Linked DNA regions of Prochlorococcus marinus str. AS9601. The protein of the gene in region 2 interacts with the protein of the main gene of each other region in a pairwise test. Links are inferred from orthologs where the notes say so. Each region holds a gene or a part of one and is shown on either strand. Other genes may lie near its edges.

Region 1 (3,147 bases), 1.1 Mb from region 2 along the record:
TTTAATCAAGGATCCATACTATAGATTCTTAAATAAATATTTTTTGTTCTTACAAATTCCCATTGGACTTTCTTTGTACGTAATAGGTCAAAAATTAGGAGTTGGAGGATGGGCTCTAGTCCTTTGGGGAATTCCATTGAGGCTTGTGGTTGTTTATCATGTAACTTGGCTAGTCAACTCCGCGACGCACTGTTGGGGTAAAGCTCCATTTGAAAGTGGTGATTCATCTAAAAACAATGCATGGGTTGCTGCATTAACTTTTGGAGAAGGTTGGCATAATAACCATCATGCATTTCCCAATTCGGCAAAACAGGGATTATTTAAAGGTCAGATAGACATAACATGGGAACATATTAAGATTCTTGCGAAATTTGGTTTTGCAAAAAAAGTAAAGTTACCCTCTAGGTCTTATTATTAACTATATTGTTCAATATTTTCATGGCTAAAAGAGTACAAGTTGCATTAACTGAATCAATCGCGTCACTAGGTAAAGAAGGAGATCTAGTTGATGTAGCACCAGGATACGCAAGAAATTTTCTATTACCTTATGGCAAGGCAATGAATGTAACACCAGCAGTCCTTAAGCAAATTGAGAGGAAGAAAGAAAAAGAAAAAATCGCTGCTGGTAAATTAAAGCAAGAAGCTTTAGATTTCCAAACTGCATTATCTACAATAGGTAGGTTCACTATCAAAAAACAGGTTGGAGAAGATGGTGTCCTTTTTGGAACGGTTACCAATGGTGATGTTGCCGAAGCGATAGAAGCGGCTACTAAAAAAGAAATTGATAGAAGGAACATTACTGTTCCTGATATTCATAATTTAGGTGCCTTTACTGCAAAAATAAAATTACATCCAGAAGTAAATGCAGAAGTAAATATTGAAGTAACAAGTTAATCAATTTGTTGCATTATTTTGAAAAGTAGCCAGAGTATATATCTAAGCAATTAAAGATATGGTTTCCGTACCTTTTCCAAATAATGGGCAAAATAAAAATTTTAAAAAGGATTTTAATAGTGAAAATGCTGGATTAGTTCCTCCTCAAAACGTTCAAGCAGAGGAAGCTGTGCTTGGAGGCATACTTCTTGATCCAGATGCGATCGGAAGAATTGCAGACTTAATTAAACCTGAAGCTTTTTATATAAACGCCCATCAAGAGATTTATAGAACAGCATTAATGTTGCATACCCAGGGAAAGCCAACTGATTTAACATCAATGAGTGCTTGGTTAGCAGATAATGGATCACTAGAAAAAATTGGAGGAAACGGCAAACTGGTAGAACTCGTTGAAAATGTTTCCTCTACAGCTTCCATAGAACAAGTTGCTAATTTAATTAACGACAAATTCATGAGAAGGCAACTTATTAGATCTGGAAATGAAGTGGTTCAACTAGGTTTTGATCAAACTCAAGATACTAATGAAGTTCTAGACAAAGCAGAGCAAAAAATATTTGAAATCAGTCAAGAAAAACCTTCAAAAGGTCTTACTCAAGCAGCTGAAATCCTTACAAGTACTTTCAATGAAATAGAGTCAAGATCATTAGGTACTTCAGTAGCTGGAATTCCTGTTAATTTCTACGATCTTGATGCGATGACTCAAGGTTTTCAAAGAAGTGATTTAATAATTGTTGCTGGAAGACCTTCAATGGGGAAAACTTCAATAGTTCTTAATCTGGCTAAAAATGTTGCACAATCTCAAGATTTACCTGTGTGTGTATTTAGCCTTGAAATGAGTAAAGAACAGTTGACATATAGACTACTCTCTATGGAAGTGGGGATCGAAAGTGGCAGGCTAAGAACAGGAAGATTACAGCAAGAAGAATGGCCATTACTCGGAGAAGGTATCAATTCATTAGGTCAATTACCAATATTCATAGATGACAAGCCTAACCTAAGTGTTCTAGAGATGAGATCTCTATGCAGAAGATTAATAGCTGAACAAAAAAAAGAACTTGGATTAATTGTGATTGATTATCTGCAGTTGATGGAAGGTTCAACCCCTGATAATAGAGTTCAAGAACTTTCACGAATAACAAGAGGTCTTAAAAGCATGGCCAGAGAATTAAAAGTCCCAGTAGTAGCTTTATCTCAGCTTAGTAGAGGGGTTGAGTCTAGAACAAATAAAAGACCAATGTTAAGCGATCTAAGAGAATCAGGATCTATTGAACAAGACGCAGATTTAGTATTAATGATTTATAGAGATGAATACTATAATCCGGAGACTGAAGATAGAGGCATTACAGAAATCATTGTCACTAAACATAGAAATGGACCCGTAGGAACTGTTAAATTATTATTTGAACCTCAATTTACGAGATTTAGGAATTTAGCTAATTAAATCGATCCTAAAATGCAAGATCATAACTCAACAAATGAATCTTTTGACGTCATCGTTATTGGAGGAGGACATGCAGGATGCGAAGCCGCTATAACAACAGCAAAATTAGGTTTTTCTACTGCCTTATTTACAATCAATCTAGATAGGATTGCCTGGCAACCGTGTAATCCTGCTGTTGGGGGACCAGCAAAAAGTCAGTTGGTTCATGAAGTTGATGCATTAGGTGGAATTATTGGTAAATTAGCCGATGAAACAGCTATTCAAAAAAGAATATTAAATGCAAGTAGAGGCCCAGCTGTATGGGCGTTAAGAGCTCAGACAGATAAAAGAGAATACTCAAAAAAAATGATCGAAATACTACAAAATACAGATAATTTATCTTTAAAAGAAGCAATGATTACTGAACTGGATATTGCAAAAACTGAACAAATTGGATTGAACTCAAAAAAAATCTTAAAAAAAAGAATAAAGGGTGTAAAAACATTCTTTGGTAGTTATTATTCCGCAAGATCAGTTATCATCACAGCTGGTACATTCTTAGAAGGAAGAATATGGATAGGAAATAAATCAATGTCAGCTGGCAGATCGGGCGAACAAGCAGCACAAGGTCTTACTCAGAATTTACACGAAATTGGTATCAAAACAGAACGTTTAAAAACAGGTACTCCAGCAAGAGTTGATAAAAGAAGTATCATTTTTGATGAATTAGATGTTCAACCAAGTACTGCAGTAGATAAATATTTTTCGTTTGACCCAGATATAAAAAATAATATGCCCCAAGTTAGTTGTCACATCACAAGAACAACTACCAA
Region 2 (3,159 bases):
GGCATAGTGAAAATGATGTATTAGTTACCCTTTATAGGGATAGGCATTCTTGGTGTCCTTACTGTCAGAAGATATGGTTATGGCTTGAATTTAAGAAAATTCCATACAGAGTCAAGAAAATAAATATGTTTTGCTACGGCCAAAAAGAAAGTTGGTTCCTTGAAAAAGTCAGATCGGGGAAATTACCTGCAATTGAATTTAAAGAGCAAGTTATCACTGAAAGCGACGATATCATAGCTTTTTTAGAAAATGAATTTGGAGCACTTGGATCTTTTATAACATCTAGTCACCTCATCAAAATTCGAGAGTTAGAAAGAGAAATTTTCAGATCCTGGTGTGATTGGCTCTGCCGAGAAAGCTTTAATTTTATAGATAACTCTTTTAGAAAAAAAAGATTTAAAGAATCCATTTCTAAACTCGATGAAATCTTAAGTAGCTCAAAATCAGGGTTTGTTGATCCATCAGTTTCTAACACGGGTGATTTAGAGCCTGGTGTTGGAGATATAATTTTTATTCCCTATATGGAGAGAATGAATGCATCACTTATTTATTACAAAGGGTTTAATTTAAGATCTAATTATCGTCATGTAGATAACTGGCTTACCCTTTTTGAGGGGACAAGTGCTTATAGAGGCACTCAAGGAGATTTTCATACTCATTCTCATGATTTACCTCCACAAATGGGAGGATGCTATAAAGAAAGCAATGAACAACAGATTACTTTCTCTAAACTAATAGATACTGGGGAGGGTTTAGGTAATTATGAATTAAACCAAAATTATGAGTCAAAATATTATGCAACAATTGCTCTTAAAAGAGTGATAAAGCATAAAGACAATTTACTAAAGGTAAATCCATACAATAAAGAATCCTTTGACGAATCATTGAGATCAGCTTTGAGCCATATGATCACAGGTGAAGTATTAATCCCTAAAAAACTTTCAGGAATCTCTCTAAGATACTTAAAAAACAGAATCTCAGTTCCAAGAGATATGCCAATTATTTCAGCAAGGTTATTAAGGCAATCATTAAATAAAATTGAATCGCTTAGTAACATCAATGAAATAGATAAGATACCTTTTAGGCATCGATATGATCAAGATCCAATAAATTTCATTTCTAGTTATAAGTAAAACTATAAATTTTTTCTCGAATCTATTTGAAGTAAATCTCTTATTTTTTGAACTTGACTTGCAATATTTGGATCAATAGATAACTTTTTTTCAACTTGTTCAATAGCATACATAACTGTTGTATGGTCCTTACCCCCAAACTCATCTCCAATTCTTGGTAGGCTTAGATCCGTACCATGTCTCATAAGATACATACCTATTTGTCTAGCTTGACTTACTGGTTTTCTCCTACTTGAACTGATCAATTCATCAGTAGAAACTTTAAAGAAATCTGACACTTTATTAATAACTTGTTTTGGAGTAACGACTACACCAACACTATTAGGATCAAGCATTGGAGCAATTGATTGAACTGTCATTGGCAAGCCTGTTATTGATGCAAATGCAACAGCTCTAGTAAATGCTCCTTCCAATTCTCGAATATTCGAAGTGAATCTTCCTGCTATAAATTGAATTAAATCTCTTGGAAGACTCATCCTCTCTTGTTCTGCCTTTTTTTGAAGGATGGCTGTCCTCGTCTCAAGGTCAGGTGGTTGAATATCTGCGGTCATACCCATTGAGAACCTAGAAATTAATCTCTCTTGAATTCCCGACAACTGATTTGGTGGTCTGTCACTTGCAATAACTATTTGACTTCCTGATTCGTGAAGTGCGTTAAAAGTATGAAAGAATTCTTCCTGTGTATACTCTTTGCCTTCTAAGAACTGTATATCATCTATTAAAATCAAATCTACATTTCTATATTTATCTCGTATAGCTGTCATTCCATCTCTTCGAATACCACTAATAACATCATTTGTAAAAGTCTCTGTAGATACATATTTAACTTTTGCTTCTGGATCTATTTCTACTCGATAATGACCTATTGCTTGCATTAAATGAGTCTTACCAAGGCCTACTCCTCCACAAATAAATAATGGATTGAATTCTCTCCCAGGAGATTCGGCAACGGCTAAAGCTGCGGCATGAGCCAACCTACTATTTGGACCTACAACAAATCTTTTAAAGACGTAGCGTAAATTTAAACCATTAGGATTTTTGAATTGATTTTTTGAAGAATTATTTTGGTTATTACTAGAAAAAGATCTTGTTTTATGATGAACATTCTTTTCGTTAGCTTTATCTTCATTTGATAAATCGCTGCTGGTATTCGTTTCAGATTTAAAAACAACTTTTACATCATGACCGCAGATTTCCTTCGCAGCTTTTTCAATAGTTTCACAATAATTCTTTCTCAACCAATCACTAGAAAATGTATTTGGGGCGATTAAAGTTAATAAGCCATTTTCAAAACAATTAAACTTAGCAGGCCTTATCCATGTCTCAAATGAAGGCTTACTTAAAGTTTTTTGGAGTGATTGTTGAACTTCCGCCCAAATAGGATTAGTTGCTTGCAAAGTTTTATTCTCTAGATTATCAATCTAGTTGGAATTTAATAATTGGCCATTATCAAATCACAAGATCACGACAAATTTAAAATTATTTAACAAAGTATCGACTAAATTTATAAAAATAAATTTTATATTTTTTAATAGGCATATAATTATTTTAAATTTCTCTAAATTATTGGATAAAGCATTACTTATTATCATGGCGAAATGGCATGGTTTTGGAAGATGCAAAACAAGATTATCAAAAGATATAGGTAAAAGTAATTCGGCGAAAATACAAAGTGTAATGACCAAACACACTATTTCAGTTGCAAAATTTCTTCAAGAAAATAAACTGCTTGATATTTCTATTGCCATAACTGGTTTGGGAGTAGGAAATTGTAGAAAATGGTCTAGAGAATTAGGCATCAAAAAATTTAATTTGCAGGGGAAAGGCTGCTTGGGAGAAAAAATGAAACGGCAAATAACTATCAACAAAAAATTTTGTGCAAAGCATAAGATCAAAAATATTATTTTTATTGGTACTGACCTTCCAGATTTATGCCATCAAGATCTATTGAATACTCTAAAAGAGCTTCAACATAATGATCTTATTTTAGGACCATCTAACGATGGAGGATATTGGCTTATCGGTT

Evidence for each region.
Region 1: the proteins of dnaA (region 2) and dnaB interact in binary tests that used the Escherichia coli proteins (3 or more experiments, as listed by UniProt). The link is inferred for Prochlorococcus marinus str. AS9601 from one-to-one orthologs.

The regions. Positions count from the first base shown.
Region 1 is NC_008816.1:1,617,240-1,620,386, forward strand. Bases 335-3,143 are described here. They hold dnaB (replicative DNA helicase), read left to right. Parts: upstream 335-952; coding sequence 953-2,335; downstream 2,336-3,143. Other genes in these bases: A9601_RS17990 (acyl-CoA desaturase), read left to right, coding at 335-418; rplI (50S ribosomal protein L9), read left to right, coding at 439-894; mnmG (tRNA uridine-5-carboxymethylaminomethyl(34) synthesis enzyme MnmG), read left to right, coding at 2,348-3,143. In the rest of the region: more of A9601_RS17990, read left to right, coding at 1-334; more of mnmG, read left to right, coding at 3,144-3,147. UniProt on the Escherichia coli protein: The main replicative DNA helicase, it participates in initiation and elongation during chromosome replication. Travels ahead of the DNA replisome, separating dsDNA into templates for DNA synthesis.
Region 2 is NC_008816.1:541,136-544,294, reverse strand. Bases 334-3,154 are described here. They hold dnaA (chromosomal replication initiator protein DnaA), read right to left. Parts: upstream 2,531-3,154; coding sequence 1,136-2,530; downstream 334-1,135. Other genes in these bases: A9601_RS12130 (TIGR04282 family arsenosugar biosynthesis glycosyltransferase), read left to right, coding at 2,724-3,154; A9601_RS12140 (glutathione S-transferase), read left to right, coding at 334-1,133. Outside these bases: more of A9601_RS12140, read left to right, coding at 1-333; more of A9601_RS12130, read left to right, coding at 3,155-3,159. UniProt on the Escherichia coli protein: Plays an essential in the initiation and regulation of chromosomal replication. Binds in an ATP-dependent fashion to the origin of replication (oriC) to initiate formation of the DNA replication initiation complex once per cell cycle.